DNA from 4 places in the Peribacillus sp. GL_122 genome. Region 1 is predicted to be linked to each of the others. Evidence: riboswitches for the same ligand, from Rfam matches in the RefSeq annotation. Region 1 holds a riboswitch; each other region holds the start of a gene.

What was found. Region 1 has a riboswitch for glycine ahead of AC3ISB_RS13020 (amino acid permease). Riboswitches for the same ligand answer to the same signal wherever they lie in the genome.
Region 2: it holds a riboswitch for glycine, as region 1 does, so the genes downstream of both, gcvT (glycine cleavage system aminomethyltransferase GcvT) here and AC3ISB_RS13020 (amino acid permease) in region 1, are expected to answer to the same signal.
Region 3: it holds a riboswitch for glycine, as region 1 does, so the genes downstream of both, AC3ISB_RS03100 (amino acid permease) here and AC3ISB_RS13020 (amino acid permease) in region 1, are expected to answer to the same signal.
Region 4: it holds a riboswitch for glycine, as region 1 does, so the genes downstream of both, AC3ISB_RS20730 (amidohydrolase) here and AC3ISB_RS13020 (amino acid permease) in region 1, are expected to answer to the same signal.

What each region holds. Positions count from the first base shown of each region.
Region 1 covers NZ_CM174415.1:2,697,704-2,701,671, forward strand. The annotation lists gene AC3ISB_RS13010 (amidohydrolase) at 1-751, shown strand, start outside; gene AC3ISB_RS13015 (hypothetical protein) at 1,355-1,597, shown strand; glycine riboswitch at 1,879-1,978, shown strand; glycine riboswitch at 1,982-2,038, shown strand; gene AC3ISB_RS13020 (amino acid permease) at 2,342-3,721, shown strand.
Region 2 covers NZ_CM174415.1:3,843,629-3,847,596, forward strand. The annotation lists gene gcvPA (aminomethyl-transferring glycine dehydrogenase subunit GcvPA) at 1-979, opposite strand, end outside; gene gcvT (glycine cleavage system aminomethyltransferase GcvT) at 997-2,103, opposite strand; glycine riboswitch at 2,242-2,325, opposite strand; glycine riboswitch at 2,329-2,416, opposite strand; gene AC3ISB_RS18565 (DEAD/DEAH box helicase) at 2,792-3,968, shown strand, end outside.
Region 3 covers NZ_CM174415.1:639,212-643,179, forward strand. The annotation lists gene AC3ISB_RS03090 (sodium:solute symporter family protein) at 1-187, opposite strand, end outside; gene AC3ISB_RS03095 (DUF3311 domain-containing protein) at 184-384, opposite strand; gene AC3ISB_RS03100 (amino acid permease) at 672-2,015, opposite strand; glycine riboswitch at 2,223-2,301, opposite strand; gene AC3ISB_RS03105 (amino acid permease) at 2,807-3,968, shown strand, end outside.
Region 4 covers NZ_CM174415.1:4,294,489-4,298,456, forward strand. The annotation lists gene AC3ISB_RS20730 (amidohydrolase) at 111-1,298, opposite strand; glycine riboswitch at 1,426-1,527, opposite strand; gene AC3ISB_RS20735 (DUF1444 domain-containing protein) at 1,782-2,588, opposite strand; gene AC3ISB_RS20740 (thioredoxin family protein) at 2,639-2,950, opposite strand; gene AC3ISB_RS20745 (hypothetical protein) at 3,063-3,566, opposite strand; gene AC3ISB_RS20750 (YtoQ family protein) at 3,690-3,968, shown strand, end outside.

The DNA of each region.
Region 1 (3,968 bases):
AAAGAGTATTGTAGAATCCGGGGTACTTGACGATTTAGATAATATATTTGGCATCCATCTGCTGCCAATGGATTCAGCAGGAGTTGTTGGTTATCATGCTGGATATTCCTTTAACGGCAGGGCTTATTTGAAATTAAAAATTCAAGGCAGAGGTGGACATGGTTCCTCACCACATCTAGCAAATGATGCCATTGTGGCTGGTGCTCATTTTGTTACAGCTGCTCAAACGATTATTAGCCGTCGATTAAGTCCATTTGATATTGGTGTGATTACTATTGGATCTTTTGATGGAAAAGGAACATTTAATATAATTAAAGACAGCGTAGAGCTTGAAGGCGATATCCGTTATATGACTGTTGAAACAAAAGAAAAAATTGAAAAGGAAGTTAAACGCCTTGTAAAAGGACATGAAGAAGAGTTTGGTGTAACATGTGATCTTACATATACGAATGACTATCCACCTTTATATAATGATCCCGAACTAACAGGAAAAGTTGCTGAGTTTCTTAAGAATGCAAAGGATAAAGATATTAAAGAAGTAATGGAATTTCCAGCAATGCCGCCATCTGAAGACTTTGCTTACTATGCTGAAAAAATCCCTTCCTGTTTCTTTTACATTGCTTGTACACCTAAAGGAGTAGAAAAACCTTATTTTAATCATAATCCTAAATTTGATATCGATGAAGATGCCCTTCTCGTGGCAGCAAAAGCAGTAGGGTATGTTGTTTGTGGTTATTATGAGTTAGATTAAGGAAAAGATTAGAATCATTTGTAAGGTGTGGTTCAGATTACCACAGGATTTGCTGAATTAGATATTTTTATTAGTAAAAAGTAAAACGATTGCGGAGAAAGGCTAATGGCAGTACCTGATAGACGGATTCTCCGTGTGAAGGGAAACTTTCATGCACGGTGCGAGGTAGGGGCTGATTGATTCTATAAATAAAAAATCTAACCACCCTATTACTATGGAAAAGGCAACGATAACTTCGAATTTTCACCTATCTGTAAATAGGGAATGCAAATAAATCAACCCTTTTTATAGAATGAATCAATTGAATTTTTATAAGGGTGTGTTTGGATCATCCTAAACACGCCCTTAAAATATGTCATTTTATCAAGGTAAGGTATAGAATTGATCATACTTTATGGATATGTTTTAAAAGAAGAGGCTAACCAAATTAGAGGCCTGGTTTGACGCTGGTAAAGTGAAATGGGAGATGGTTTCGTTAACACGTCAAGCATTGTGAAAATGAATGCTTGATGATAAATATAAACCTTATTGATCCAAATTATGTTATTCTATTTTTGTTTACAACAGTCCGTCTGAAAAACTGTAAAGGGGGTATAAGGCTTAATGGTTAAGGAAAAAAAAATCAAGCTAAAGAAGCCAAAGAAGTGGTGGGTATGGGTTCTAGCAATAGTCATCATTGCTAATATAGCAGGTAGTGGGGCTGAAGAGGAAGTTGATAAAGAAGAGAAGGCTTCTGATACTGCTGAACTTAGGGAGGAAGCTCCTAGACAATCTTTACTGCTGCAAGGATTTTCGCGAGTCTCGAATTTTCTCTTTTTCCATACATTAATTATGTTAAAACTATAGACTCTATGCCCTTTCCCAACTTTAAAATTTACCCGTATTGTCAATCGGAAAAATGTAAAAATGTTTCGCTTATACATAAGCTTGTTTGGGATTCCTTGCGACATAGAAAAGCTGCTATAAGCTTGTTTTTTCGTAGCTAATAACTTCAAATTATACACTGTTCATAAAGTTCAAACTTGTCCATATTTAATTATCAGAAAATAGAGCTTTTTCAGATAATAATTGAAATATCCATTAAAACCCGATAATATACAACTAGTAGTACAACTCTATATCAGCGGATGAAGATTGTGGGAGAGACTAAACATTGTTTAGCACCGAAGGAGCAAACCCTAAAAAGCAGGGGACTAATCTCTCAGGTAAAAGGACTACAATTGGACGCGTCTCTGAAGAGAGCCATAGGCCACCGAAGGAGCTAAACTCTCAGGTAAAAGGACAGAGGAAGTTAGGAAAATCCCTATCTTTCCTCTGCCTTTTTTTGTACTTGGAAAGATAAAAAGAGAGGAGAGTGCATGGAGATATGTAGATAAATGAGTCTATCCTTTGATTTGTGCAACTAATGGTATATTTTCAAAAAAGGTTGGTAGATCTATTTCAAAAAACTATATCTAGTACCCACCAAGAAAGCGCTTACAGTGATAGGTCAGTCTCCCAGTATGCTAATAATTCACACTCATTGAAGGACTGAACCTTTATAAGGAAAAAATTCCAAGTAGCCTATAAAAGTAGAAAGTGGGGAATCGTATGCAGGAACAAAAGTTGGATAGAGGGTTAAAAAACAGGCACGTACAACTCATAGCTATTGGTGGTGCAATCGGAACGGGATTATTTCTTGGGGCAGGAAAATCTATTCATTTAGCTGGGCCATCAATTCTATTTGCTTACATGATTACAGGCATCATTTGTTTTTTAATCATGCGCGCACTTGGAGAACTACTCTTATCTAATTTGAACTATCATTCCTTTGTTGACTTTGTAAGAGACTATTTAGGTAATATGGCAGCATTTGTAACCGGCTGGACATACTGGTTCTGCTGGATTTCAATCGCAATGGCCGACTTAACAGCAGTTGGACTTTATACTCAGTATTGGTTTCCCTCCGTACCGCAGTGGATGCCTGGATTAATTGCACTAGTCATTCTGCTATTTATGAATCTTGCAACCGTAAAACTTTTTGGCGAAATGGAATTCTGGTTCGCATTAATTAAGGTCATAGCTATTCTAGCATTAATTGTTATCGGTATTTTCATGATTATTAAAGGCTTTTCCACTGATTCAGGCGCAGCAAGTTTCACGAATCTGTGGAGTCACGAAGGTATGTTCCCAAATGGAATAAATGGTTTTGTCCTCTCATTCCAGATGGTAGTGTTTGCGTTTGTGGGCATTGAACTTGTAGGACTTACAGCAGGTGAAACAGAAGATCCAGAAAAAGTTATCCCCAAGGCGATCAATAATATTCCTATTCGGATTATAATTTTCTACATTGGCGCACTTATTGTCATTATGAGTGTTTATCCGTGGAACGCAATCATCCCAACGGAAAGCCCATTCGTTCAAGTATTTGTGGCTGTAGGTATTGCTGGAGCTGCTGGTATCGTTAATTTTGTAGTCCTAACATCGGCTGCTTCGGCATGTAACAGCGCAATCTTCAGTACAAGCCGGATGGTATACTCACTTGCCAAAGATAAAAATGCACCTGTACCGTTTGCAAAACTTAATGACCGTAAAGTACCTTCCAATGCATTGTTCTTTTCAACTGTTGTCATTTTAATTTCTGTTGTTTTGAATTATTTAATGCCTGAAGGAGTATTTACCTTGATTACAAGTATTTCTACCGTATGTTTCATCTTTATTTGGGGAATTACAGTCATCAGTCATTTGAAATACCGTAAAACAAGACCAGATCTAGTGAAAAAGAACAAATTTAAATTACCACTTTATCCAATTTCCAATTACTTGATCCTTGTTTTCCTAGCGTTCGTCCTTGTTGTTCTTGCACTTGCGGACGACACTCGTGTTGCCTTATTCGTTACTCCTGTTTGGTTCATTATGCTGATTGCGATTTATAAGATGCGCATAACGAAGGTGGATCAGGAGAATCAGAGAGAGGTAGCGGGGAATTAAGAGGCAAGAAATCCTTTGATTCTATTTGCTGTGTTTGTCCAGATAGTTGCCGCTCCATTTTTTCCAACTCGGTGAGTAAAAAATCTGCCCGTTTTAAAAAGCCAAAGATATCTGGTTGATTCTATGATAATTCGAAATAAATATTTTAGAATAGTATTGTTAGCGCTTTCAAAAATGCTTGACATAATTAATCGCAACTACTATTCTAAATGTACCAAATTGAATAAGCGGATGACAGTTGTGGGAG
Region 2 (3,968 bases), 1.1 Mb from region 1:
TGGATGTGGCTTTGTCACGGCGAATGTGCTGTTCACGAGCTTGAAGGGTCAATACAAACCCCCTTTTTCCATTTTCATCCACTGTTTGACCGACGAGTCGGCCCGGAACTTTCCGAACAAGTTTATTAGTAACGGCAAAATATCCACAATGAGGTCCCCCAAATGCCGCTGGAATGCCGAATGGCTGGGCATCCCCCGTTACGATATCTGCACCGAGTGCACCAGGGGATGTCAAAGCTCCCAATGCAAGCGGGTTACTGGAAACGATAAACATGGACTTGACTCCATGAATGATTTCCTCCATTTCTTTCAATGGCTCGATGCGGCCAAAAAAGTTCGGATATTGCACGATCACTCCTGCAATGTCATCATTCGCCAATTCCCTTAAAGCAGCTAAGTCCGTCACACCGTCTTTATAAGGAATTTCGACCACTTCCACCCGTTGCCCTTTCGCATATGTCTTCACAACTTCTCTTGATTCAGGATGAACGGTTCCTGAAATGAGAATCTTCTTGCGTCGTGTCTGGCCTGAAGCAAGCATGGCTGCTTCAGCTAGCGCCGTCCCGCCGTCATACATGGAGGAGTTAGCAACATCCATGCCCGTCAATTCACATATCATCGTTTGATATTCAAAGATCGCCTGAAGCTCGCCCTGTGAAATTTCAGGCTGATAGGGTGTATAAGCCGTATAAAACTCAGAACGGGATAAAACATGATCGACGATGACCGGTGCGTAATGGTCATAGACACCCGCACCAAGGAAGGAAGCATAGGTTTTAAGGTCCGCATTCTTGGCAGCAAGCCTTGATAATTCTTTCATTAATGCAGGTTCCGATTTAGCAGGCTTGATATCGTATTCTCCTTGAAAACGAACGCTTTCAGGGATATCATTGAAAAGTTCTTGAACGGTAGATACCCCTATCGCTTCCAGCATTTCTTGTTTATCTTGCTCTGTCATGGGTAAATAACGATGTTTCATCTAATGACCATTCCTCTCTATTTACGTGGTTTTTTATAAAAAGGTGTTTGTATGATAACGGCTTTCAAACGTTTGGAACGGATTTCCACTTCGACTTCCGCATCCAGCACCGAAAATTCCTTATCGATAAGTACCAATCCCACGTTTTTCTTCAACGTTGGTGATTGGGTACCGGTCGTGACCTCGCCAATGGCTTTATCACCGCTGTAGACCTTATACCCATGACGTGGAATGCCACGGTCAATCATTTCAATTCCCACAAGCTTGCGGGGAGCTCCTTTCTCCTTTTGCTCAGCAAGAACGGCTTTCCCGAAAAAATCCACTTCCTTATCCACTTTTACTGCAAAACCAATACCAGCTTCCATCGGGGTGATGTCCGCTGAAAGCTCCTGTCCATACAGCGGCAGTTTCGCTTCAAAACGCAGGGTATCACGAGCACCTAAACCAATCGGCTGAACCCCCTCTTCCTTTCCGGCTTCCATAATCGCCTTCCAAAGGGCAGGACCATTTTCACTGTCGCTATATATCTCAAACCCATCTTCACCAGTGTATCCAGTACGGGATACCAACGTGGAGATACCGTTGATCAGGACATTTTCCTTGAACTTGAAAAATCCAATTTCACTTAAGTCAGTATTTCCCGATAGTTTTTGTAATATCTTTTCTGCAGATGGTCCTTGAAGTGCCAGCTGTGTATAGTCACTCGATACATTCGTAATTTGGACATCTTCCGTTAAATTAGCTTGCAGCCAATTGAAATCTTTTTCTGTATTCGCTGCATTGACCACGAGCAGATAGTCGTCCTCAGCCCTTTTATACACGATAAGATCATCAACCGTTCCTCCGTTTTCATAACACATGGCGGTATATTGGGCACCGCCCTGTTGCAGCTTTGATATATCATTAGTCAGCATCTTCTGTAAAAAGGAAAGGCTCCCAGGACCCTTAACATCGACTTCCCCCATATGGGAAACATCGAATAACCCCGCTTTTGTACGTACGGCTTCATGTTCGTCCTTTATACCCGAAAATTGGACAGGAAGTTCCCAGCCGCCAAAATCAATCGTTTTACCTCCGTATTCACGATAAACCTCAAATAGTGGTGTTCTTTTTAAATTGGTCAAAAAATGACCCCCTTCAGATTTTTTTAAATTAATTGGCTTCATTATCAAAAGCTTCTTGTCATTACGCATCAGGTATATCCTGATTCATGATGTGAAAAAAGCACAAAAAAGGACAGAGAAAGCCCGTTTGAGCTTTTTCTCTGTCCTGAAACCTGAAAGTTTACCTATGTAATAGGTTTTCCCCTTTGGTGGCCGTCCCAAAACGGGCGGCGCTCTCCAGAGTTGCGTCCAATAAGAGTTCTTTTGCCTGAGAGATTCACTGCTAAGTTTGCTCCTTCGGCGCTACATCCGTAGTCTCTCCCCTTATCTTCACCCGCATATGAATGGTCTACCAATGAAAGGAAGCGAAATAGCCCCAAGCATCGGTAAAACCTTTGAGCATCATGGAATGCATTCTCTGCCAATTCTCCTAAAACTTCAGAAACCGTTTGAGTGATCTCCTTCAGTAATCTTGGATAAATTAGGAGCCTATAGCTCATACTAAGAAAACGCGAACTGCAAAATCGATGTACAAAGATTCTTTGTAGCGTTTGGAAATTGGAATTTTCTAAATATACTTATATCCTACCCTAAGAAACTTATCTCTGCAATATCTTTTGAAAAGAAATATTTTTCTTACTTCACATACGAAATGTTCGGGTTTTGACCTTTTATTAAGGAAATTATGATTTAAGAGGGAGTTATTTCTATGAAAATCAATATATCCTTCAATTCTGAATGGAATGACGAGTTTCTGCAAAAAATGGAAAATGACGGTCCATGGGGAAATTGGGAGCTTTATAAGTTGGCGGTTCAAATGGAGGAAAATCTTATCATCCCTGATTTTGAAGGTTTACAGGCGCCCAAGCACCTTCCGCAGTTAACCCCGCTTCCCCATCAATTGGAAGCAGCCAAGCAAGTGGTGGAAAAGATGAATGGAAAGGCCATTTTAGCTGATGAGGTGGGGCTCGGAAAAACAATTGAAGCAGGCTTGATCCTAAAAGAGTATATGATTAGGGGCCTTGTAAAAAAAGTATTGATCCTTGTTCCAGCCTCCCTTGTCACACAATGGGCTTTTGAATTGAATACCAAGTTTCATATACCGGCAGTCGTTCAGAGAAAAAGTTATGTTTGGGACTCCTGTGATGTGGTCATTTCATCCATTGATACAGCGAAACGCGCTCCACATCGAGATATCATTTTTACTCAGGAATATGACTTCATCATTATTGATGAAGCTCATAAACTTAAAAACAATAAGACGAAGAACTATGAATTCGTCCAAAATCTGAAAAAGAAATTTTGTTTACTCCTGACAGCCACTCCGATTCAAAATAAAGTCGAGGAGATTTTTCACCTCGTTTCGTTATTGAAACCGGGCCACTTGGGAAATGCCTCACTCTTTTCGGAAAAGTATAAAGGGAAAGGCCGGAACATCATTGAAGATGAACACCTAAAGGAACTGGTCAATACTGTCATGATTCGAAACCGGCGGGCCGATACTGGCATTGAATGGACAAAACGGCATGTGGAAACCATCACCATTGAATTTTCTCCAACGGAACAGGCATTGTACGATGCTGTTTCCAAATTCAAGCCTATTTCGGATGGATCAAAAGGAAGCGCCTTTTCGGCTCTCACTCTCCAAAGGGAAGCATGCAGCAGCAGAGAGGCGGTCTTTTATACATTAAAGAATATGAAAGAAAAATATGATCAGCCTTCCCCTGACTTTTTGGCAAAGCTTGATGATTTATTTTCTAAAGTGAATGAAACAGTTCAGAACTCCAAGGCTGAAAAAGCACTGGAACTGATCAAGAAAATTGATGACAAAGTGATTATCTTTACCGAATACCGGGCGACTCAGCTATATCTCCAATGGTACCTAC
Region 3 (3,968 bases), 2.1 Mb from region 1:
TGCCGCCAAGGAAGGAGAAGGTCGTATAGATTTCCCCGGCCATCAGCAGAAAGACGAAAATCGCACCAAAACCACGTCCGCCCACCGTCCATTGTTCCAAGTTCATATCTTTTCCTTTTGAAGAGCGTATCCCTAAAAATATCGATAGAAGTAAAAATGCTAAAATGATTAAGAGAGCAATATTCATTTCTGGTCACCTTCCCGATTCCTGGGATCCAGCTTATACATGATGCCCAATATGGCAGAGGTAAGGACAACCCACATAGCCATCCAGAACATATTGAAAGGCATTCCTAATACGTATGGTTCTATTTTATTAACAAAAGGTAGAAATCCTAGTATGCCTATAAAAGGAACTAGAGTAAGGATATATATAATCTTCATTAAACAAACCCCTCCGTTTTAAATAAGTGAAACGTCCATCAATGGGGTTTATTCTTCAATGCCACTGATGGCTGGGTGAACCAAACCGGGAAGGAAAATTCATACAAGACGGATTTACCTTCTTTTAAAAAGGTCCGATGATATATAATAGCTTACACTATTTTGATATAAAATTTAATGGAGTTGGGTGATATATTTTAGCAAAAACGCGCCAACTGCCTAATCTTGATATGTTTCTTAGATGGATAAAGCCTTGAATTCGAATTGAATTCAAGGCTTTATTTCCTTTAGCTATTTTTTTTCCGATAGTTATATAGTATCACCAAGAGTATGAACCAGATCGGGGTCAAGAGCAGTGATAGTCGTGTAGCTTCAGCGAACAGCATAACAATAAGGATGAATAGGAATAATCCTAAAATGGCGTAATTGACAAAGGGTGTAAAAGGAGCCTTGAAAGTCGATTCGGCTCTTAGATCAGGCCTTGTTTTCGAATATTTGAGATGGGAGATCAAGATAATGCTCCATACCCAAATGAAACAGATGGCACTGATGGTCGTCACGACGGTAAATGCCTGTTCCGGTATCAGCTTGCTTAATAATGCCCCTATTGATACAACGATTGTGGATGTTAATAAGGCATTGCTTGGAACAGCCTGTTTATTTAATTTTTCCAGTTTAGCAGGGGCTTCGCCATTCCTGCTTAACGTATAGAGTATTCGGCTTGTTGAAAATAAACCGCTGTTACATGCAGAAGCAGCGGATGTCAACACGACGAAGTTGATGATTCCTGCAGCGACAGGAATGCCGATTAACGCAAAGACCTCTACAAATGGGCTGCTTGAGGCATCAAGTTGTGTCCATGGGTTGACACAGAGAATGACGAATAGGGCACCAACATAGAAAAGTAAAATCCGGACAGGGATTTTATTGATGGCAGAAGGAATGTTCTTTCTCGGGTTCGCCGTTTCCGCTGCGGAAACCCCGACCAATTCGACACCGACAAATGAGAAGACGACCAACTGTAATGATAATAGGAATCCGGAAATGCCATTGGGGAACATGCCCCCATGATTCCATAGGTTCGTTACGGAAACCGTTCCGGTATTGGTGTTGAAGCCGATGATCAATAGAATGATTCCTACGATGATCAAGGCAAGGATCGTGATTACTTTAATGATGGCAAACCAGAATTCCAATTCGCCAAATAACTTAACGGTCAATAGGTTCAACCCTAACAGAATGACTAGGCATATTAGAGCTGGAATCCATTGAGGGATATCGAACCAATATTGTATATAGACACCGACAGCTATGATATCGGCCATTGCGGTCATGATCCAACAGAACCAATATGTCCAACCTGTCACGAATCCAGCCCATGGACCGACATATTCGGTTGCAAATTCAGTGAATGATGCATAACCTGCATTGGATAATAGCAATTCGCCCAGCGCCCTCATCACAAAAAACAAGGCAATCCCTATTATCAGATAGGAGAATATAATGGAAGGTCCAGCCAATTGTATGGCTTTTCCGGATCCTAAAAATAAACCGGTGCCAATGGTTCCTCCTATTGCAATCAGTTGTACATGTCGATTTTTTAAATCTCTTTTTAATTCCTGTTTAGCCAATTCTTACGCCCCCGTTTTTTATAGTCTTGTTAGTGAATGATTTCAACCTGCATGGTCTTGGAGAGAGGGACGTGATTTTTTGCCCTGCTTGCCTATTCCATTGGTTTTCAAGAGTGTAGTTTTAAGTCCAATCACAAAATGGACAATAAAAAAAGAGATTGGATAATACCAATCTCTTAAAGGGTTCAGAATAACAATTCTATCATTCGTTACTCTTCTGTCCTTTTGCCTGAGATTGTGAATCCTTCGGCGCTGCATCTTGTACAGTCTCTCCAGAAGCTGCTCCTGCTATAGTGTCATCCATAGCATTCATCGCTTGCTTGTATGCGGTTGTGAAGAAATGTCTGTCAGTGTTAATCTTCCACTGTTGGATCATTCATTATGCTTATAAAATAATATTGGAATTCTATCATCAATTTTTCGGTAGGTCAACAAATATTTTTGAAATGAAACAGGCATTATCGCAGTTTAATAGTGGTTTGTATTTAACTTAAGGTTTAAGCAGAAGTGATAGTTTTCTGCTCTTTTTGAACGATCACTATTATAAAATACTGAACATCATTTTTTTAAAATGATATTTTTAGATTAGAAAAATCGACAAGATATTATTGGTAACTGTTTTTTTCAAAAATACAATTGTATTTTTACAGAATATTTACTATTATAAGATAAGGAAATATAATTGAAGTGTTATGTAATATTGATTACGATAAAGCATTTCTAATTAAAAGAGAGTCGTTCGTGGCAAGGATGGAAAAGCATTACCGATATTGCATCTGGGGGAGTTAATCATGTCGAACAAGGAATTAAAGAGAGGGCTGGAATCAAGACATATTCAAATGATAGCTTTAGGCGGAACCATCGGGGTCGGTTTATTCATGGGTTCTGCGAGCACCATCAAATGGACCGGGCCCTCTGTTATGCTTGCTTATGCAATCGCAGGTATTTTTATATTTTTCATCATGCGTTCCATGGGTGAGATGCTATATTTAGAACCGACTACAGGTTCTTTTGCAACCTTTGCGAGCAGCTATATACATCCCTTGGCAGGTTATATGACTGCTTGGAGCAATTGGTTTCAATGGGTAATCGTCGGAATGTCCGAAATCATCGCGGTTGGGTTGTATATGCAATATTGGTTCCCGGAGTTACCTGCTTGGATACCAGGTGTGGTCGCCATGATCATCTTGGGGGCGGCAAACCTTATTTCGGTTAAATCCTTCGGGGAATTTGAATTTTGGTTTGCGCTTATAAAAATCATAACGATTATATTGATGATCATTGCCGGCCTTGGCCTTATCTTCTTTGGAATAGGGAATGGCGGGGATGCTATTGGATTATCGAATCTTTGGGCAAATGGCGGCTTCTTTACGGGAGGCTGGACAGGATTCTTCTTCGCGCTTTCCCTAGTAGTGGCTTCCTATCAAGGCGTTGAGCTTATCGGAATCACAGCAGGAGAAGCGAAAAATCCAACCAAGACCGTAACAAAAGCGATCCAATCAATCATATGGCGCATTTTAATTTTCTACATTGGTGCCATATTCGTCATCGTGACAGTATTCCCTTGGGATCAACTGGATGACTTAGGCAGTCCATTTGTTTCAACCTTTGCCAAAATAGGTATCACTGCAGCGGCAGGCATCATTAATTTTGTCGTAATCACTGCAGCAATGTCTGGATGCAACAGTGGGATTTTCAGTGCAGGACGTATGCTTTACACACTGGCATTGAATGGCCAAGCTCCGAAAGCCTTTGCTAAAGTATCTAAAAATGGAGTGCCGGCATATTGCACGATCGCTGTACTTTTAGGATTGGGCATCGGGGTTATCCTGAATTACCTTGCACCGCCTCAATTATTCCTTTATGTGTACAGTGCGAGTGTATTGCCCGGGATGATTCCATGGTTTGTCTTACTTATCAGTGAGCTTAAATTCAGAAAGGTGAATGCTGCTG
Region 4 (3,968 bases), 1.6 Mb from region 1:
ACCGCCGACGGCATCCAAATACCTGCCGCAACCCATAAAACACCGTTCGTTAATACCGAACGGTGTTTTGTGGGTTTCTGCGTTTTTTTTGCAAACAAAGACCAAAGGTACTATTTCCATTCATAAAAACTGCATACAACCTGCGCCACTGATTTGGAAGCGATCAAAAGGGCATCCTCATCAATGTCGAATTTAGGATGGTGATTGAAATATGCCTTCTCCACCCCTTTCGGTTTACAGCCAATGTAAAAGAAGCAGCCAGGAATCTTTTCTGCATAATACGAAAAATCTTCCGAACCAGAGAAAACCGGAAATTCCACAACCTTCTTAATATCTTTGTCATCCATGCTTTCCAGGCTATTTTTCACGAATCCAGTCAGTTCAGGGTCATTATATAACGGAGGATAATCGGGAACATATGTAAGTTCGCACTGAACATCAAATTCCGTTTCTATCCCTTTAACGATCCGGTGGATTTCCTTATCGATCAGCTGTTGGGTCTCTGCTGTCATATAACGAACATCCCCTTCAATTTCTATACGATCTTTAATGACATTAAAGCTTCCTTTTCCATCGAAGGAGCCGATTGTGACTACACCCATATCAAAAGGGTTCAAGCGACGGCTGATTACGGTTTGTACGGCTGTCACGAAATGGGCGCCTGCCACAATGGTATCATTAGCCATATGCGGGGAGGATCCATGGCCGCCTACACCCTTTATCGCTAACTTGAAATAGGTCCGTCCAGCCATCGAATAGCCGCCGCGATACCCGACAACCCCTGCTGGATGAGAAGGAAATAAATGGATTCCAAAAACAGCATCCAGTTCATCCAAAAACCCTGATTCCATAATGCTTTTGGCTCCTCCGGGGGGTGTTTCTTCTGCATGTTGATGAATTATTTTGATCGTACCTGATAGGGAATCTTTCAGCTCATTGATGCAGTCTGCCAATACCAATAAATAAGCGGTATGCCCATCGTGTCCGCAGGCATGCATGACACCTTCATTTTTTGAACGGAATGGAACCTCCGCTTCTTCTGAAATCGGCAGTGCATCGAAATCGGCACGGAGACCTATCGTTTTCCCTGGTTTTCCGCCTTCGATCGTCACGATGATCCCTAATCCATTTCCTACATTCGTTTGAATCGATACATCTTTCCCCTTATAAAAATCAATGATATATTTTGCCGTTTTCTCTTCTTTGAAGGATAGCTCCGGATTCTCGTGTAAATGACGGCGGATTTGAACCATTTCCCCTTTACGGGCTTCAAGCATGTTCATTAATTTGCTTTTCACATTCACGATTATTCTCCCCCATTATTTCAAGTTGATTAGCATATTAGTAAGTTCCATGTTCGCTGCAAACCTTCTGTATGTAAAAAGCCAAATAAAAAAGGACAGAGAAGGGTTCCGTAAACTTACCGCTCCCTTCTCTGTCCTTTTACCTGAGAGTTTAACTCCATTTTGGTCATGGAGGTTTCCCCGTTGGTGGCACACTTCCTGCGCGCTCTCCAGAGTTGCGTCCAGCTGCGGTTCCATTTACCTGAGAGATTTGCTCCAAGGGATATTTTTGGAACTTGCTCCTTCGGTGGCTCAATGCTTTGCACTCTCCCACAACGTTCATCCGCTCGTTATATTGTTTTATTCCATATTTTCAAAATATTACAATTATATTATCACCGATTAAAAAATAAATATCAACTCTAAGGGTCATAAACTCTATTAAACTTTAAAAGGACCGCTGTCAGATGCTGACACGGTCCTTTTGTATTCAATATATTATTGTTCACGCTTTTTGTTTTTACCCATAATGAAGATGGGCTCCAACTCATTTTCTTCGTAAAGAAATGATAGAGCCGTTATTGGAACATGACCGCTGGCAAAGAAGCTCATCGCCATTTGCGCAAGAATATCATAGCCCGTATCATTCTTCACATCGGCAATGATGATGACGTCCTGATGGGGAATGGCCACAGCCATGGTTCCCTCGATCTTGTCCTTCATTTCCCGAAGCCATGATTCATTCAGGATCCTGCTGGCATCATAACCATCATTCGTGTTCAAAAAATAAAATGCATTACCTGCAACGATATCCGACTTCATTTCAGTGGAGAGGGAACGGGCATTAAAAAGGGCAATTTCACGGATCCTGTCACCCTGCCAATTTTCCCGTTGAATCATCTTTTCATCTATAAGACGGTAGGTTTTCCCTAAATCAAGGGCATAAAAAATCCGGGTTTCAGCCGTATGCTCATCGAATAAAAATGGATTTCCTTCTTCCGATTCCATTGGAAAGGAGGTCGAGCGGATGACTGGGAAAATGAATTTCTCCTTGCCTTCCATGCTATGTTCTCCCCCCATCACATTCAGGGCCTCTTCCACGTAATAGATAATTTCATCGATGGCCTTTTCCTGTACGTTTTCATAGTTAGCAAGTACAGGAGGCAACTCGATGGTGATACCCTTCCCGGTCTTCACATTTTCCACCCGTAACGTATCTTTCTTGCTATCGAATTTAAATGTGCGATTTTCATCTTTTAAACATTCCTTCAGGATATTTTTCAGCTTCGTGCTGTCCATTTTCATGACTGACCCTCCTCTTCATTGAAAAATCCCCAGCGAGAAGGGGATATTGATTATAGTGATTGTATGAATTCCTCAATTTGTTCTTGCGTTTTACGATCCTTGCTCACGAATCTGCCTAGCTCTTTACCATTATCATACGCGATGAAACTTGGTATACCGAATACATCATTAGCCGCACACACATCGATGAATTCATCACGGTCCACATGAATGAATGTAAAGTCAGGAAATTTCGTTTCAATCTCCGGCATTATCGGTTCGATTACACGGCAATCCCCACACCATGTCGCCGAAAAAAGAAAGATATGTTTGCCTTCATTTTTCAATGCATCATATTGCTCAACGGTTTGTAAATTTTCCATTTGAATATTCCTCCTGCTCTAAATGACACCTTAGTTTTTATAATCCCATCATACCAGACTCTCCAGAAATCAACCATTAATACGGATCGGTTGAAAGGCAGGGGTCAGCTTATTACTGGGGCACGGATGAAACGATTTCCATCATTTGTTTTGCATCGGTTTTTAATTGGTCTTTATCCGTTTCGGTTGTCAGCTTCACCCCGCCGATTCCCACTGCAAGCTCATACTTTTCTTTCGGTATCTCTTTGATCGAGATAAAGCCGAATTTATCTTCAGTCTGAAAAGAATGCAGCATTACATTTTGATCATCTTGTTCCTTTATCGCCAAATATATCACGGAGCTGTCTTCTTTTTCATTTGGATTGTCAAATAATATATAAATCTTATCACCTTTTTGTAAAATCAAATTATTATCATGTTCTTCCACTACTTTAAAATCCTTTGGCAGATAGACCTGAATTAGCCCCGCCTCTTGATTGGGCTGTTTTTCATCGTCACGAAAAGCCACTTCAGCAGCCTTCATAGCCTTTTCGGTTTGTCTCTCGATACTTGAGCAGCCCACAATCAAACTGCTTATCAACAGAAAAACAAGGATATTCTTATTCGATAAAGCCATCGTCATTCCTCCAGCCGTCTCTTTTACTACCTTATGGATAATATTATCCTTATTTATGGAATTCATCCATTTTCTAAAAAACATGGTACAATGAAAGCAATTTTAATACCGAGGAGGAAAACAATGAAGTTAACCGTGTATCTTGCTGGGGAGATCCATTCAAATTGGAGAAGTGAGCTGAGAGATAAGTCCGCTGCACTGAAGCTTCCTTTAGAATTTGTAGGCCCGATGGAAAATCATGAACGCTCCGATAATATCGGTGAAGATATCCTCGGGGAACAGCCGAATCCCATCCTGAAGGATGCGGCCGCTTCCCAAATCAATAATTTGCGGACAGGCCTTTTGATGAAAAAAGCTGATCTTGTCGTCGCTCTGTTTGGCGAGAAATATAAACAGTGGAAT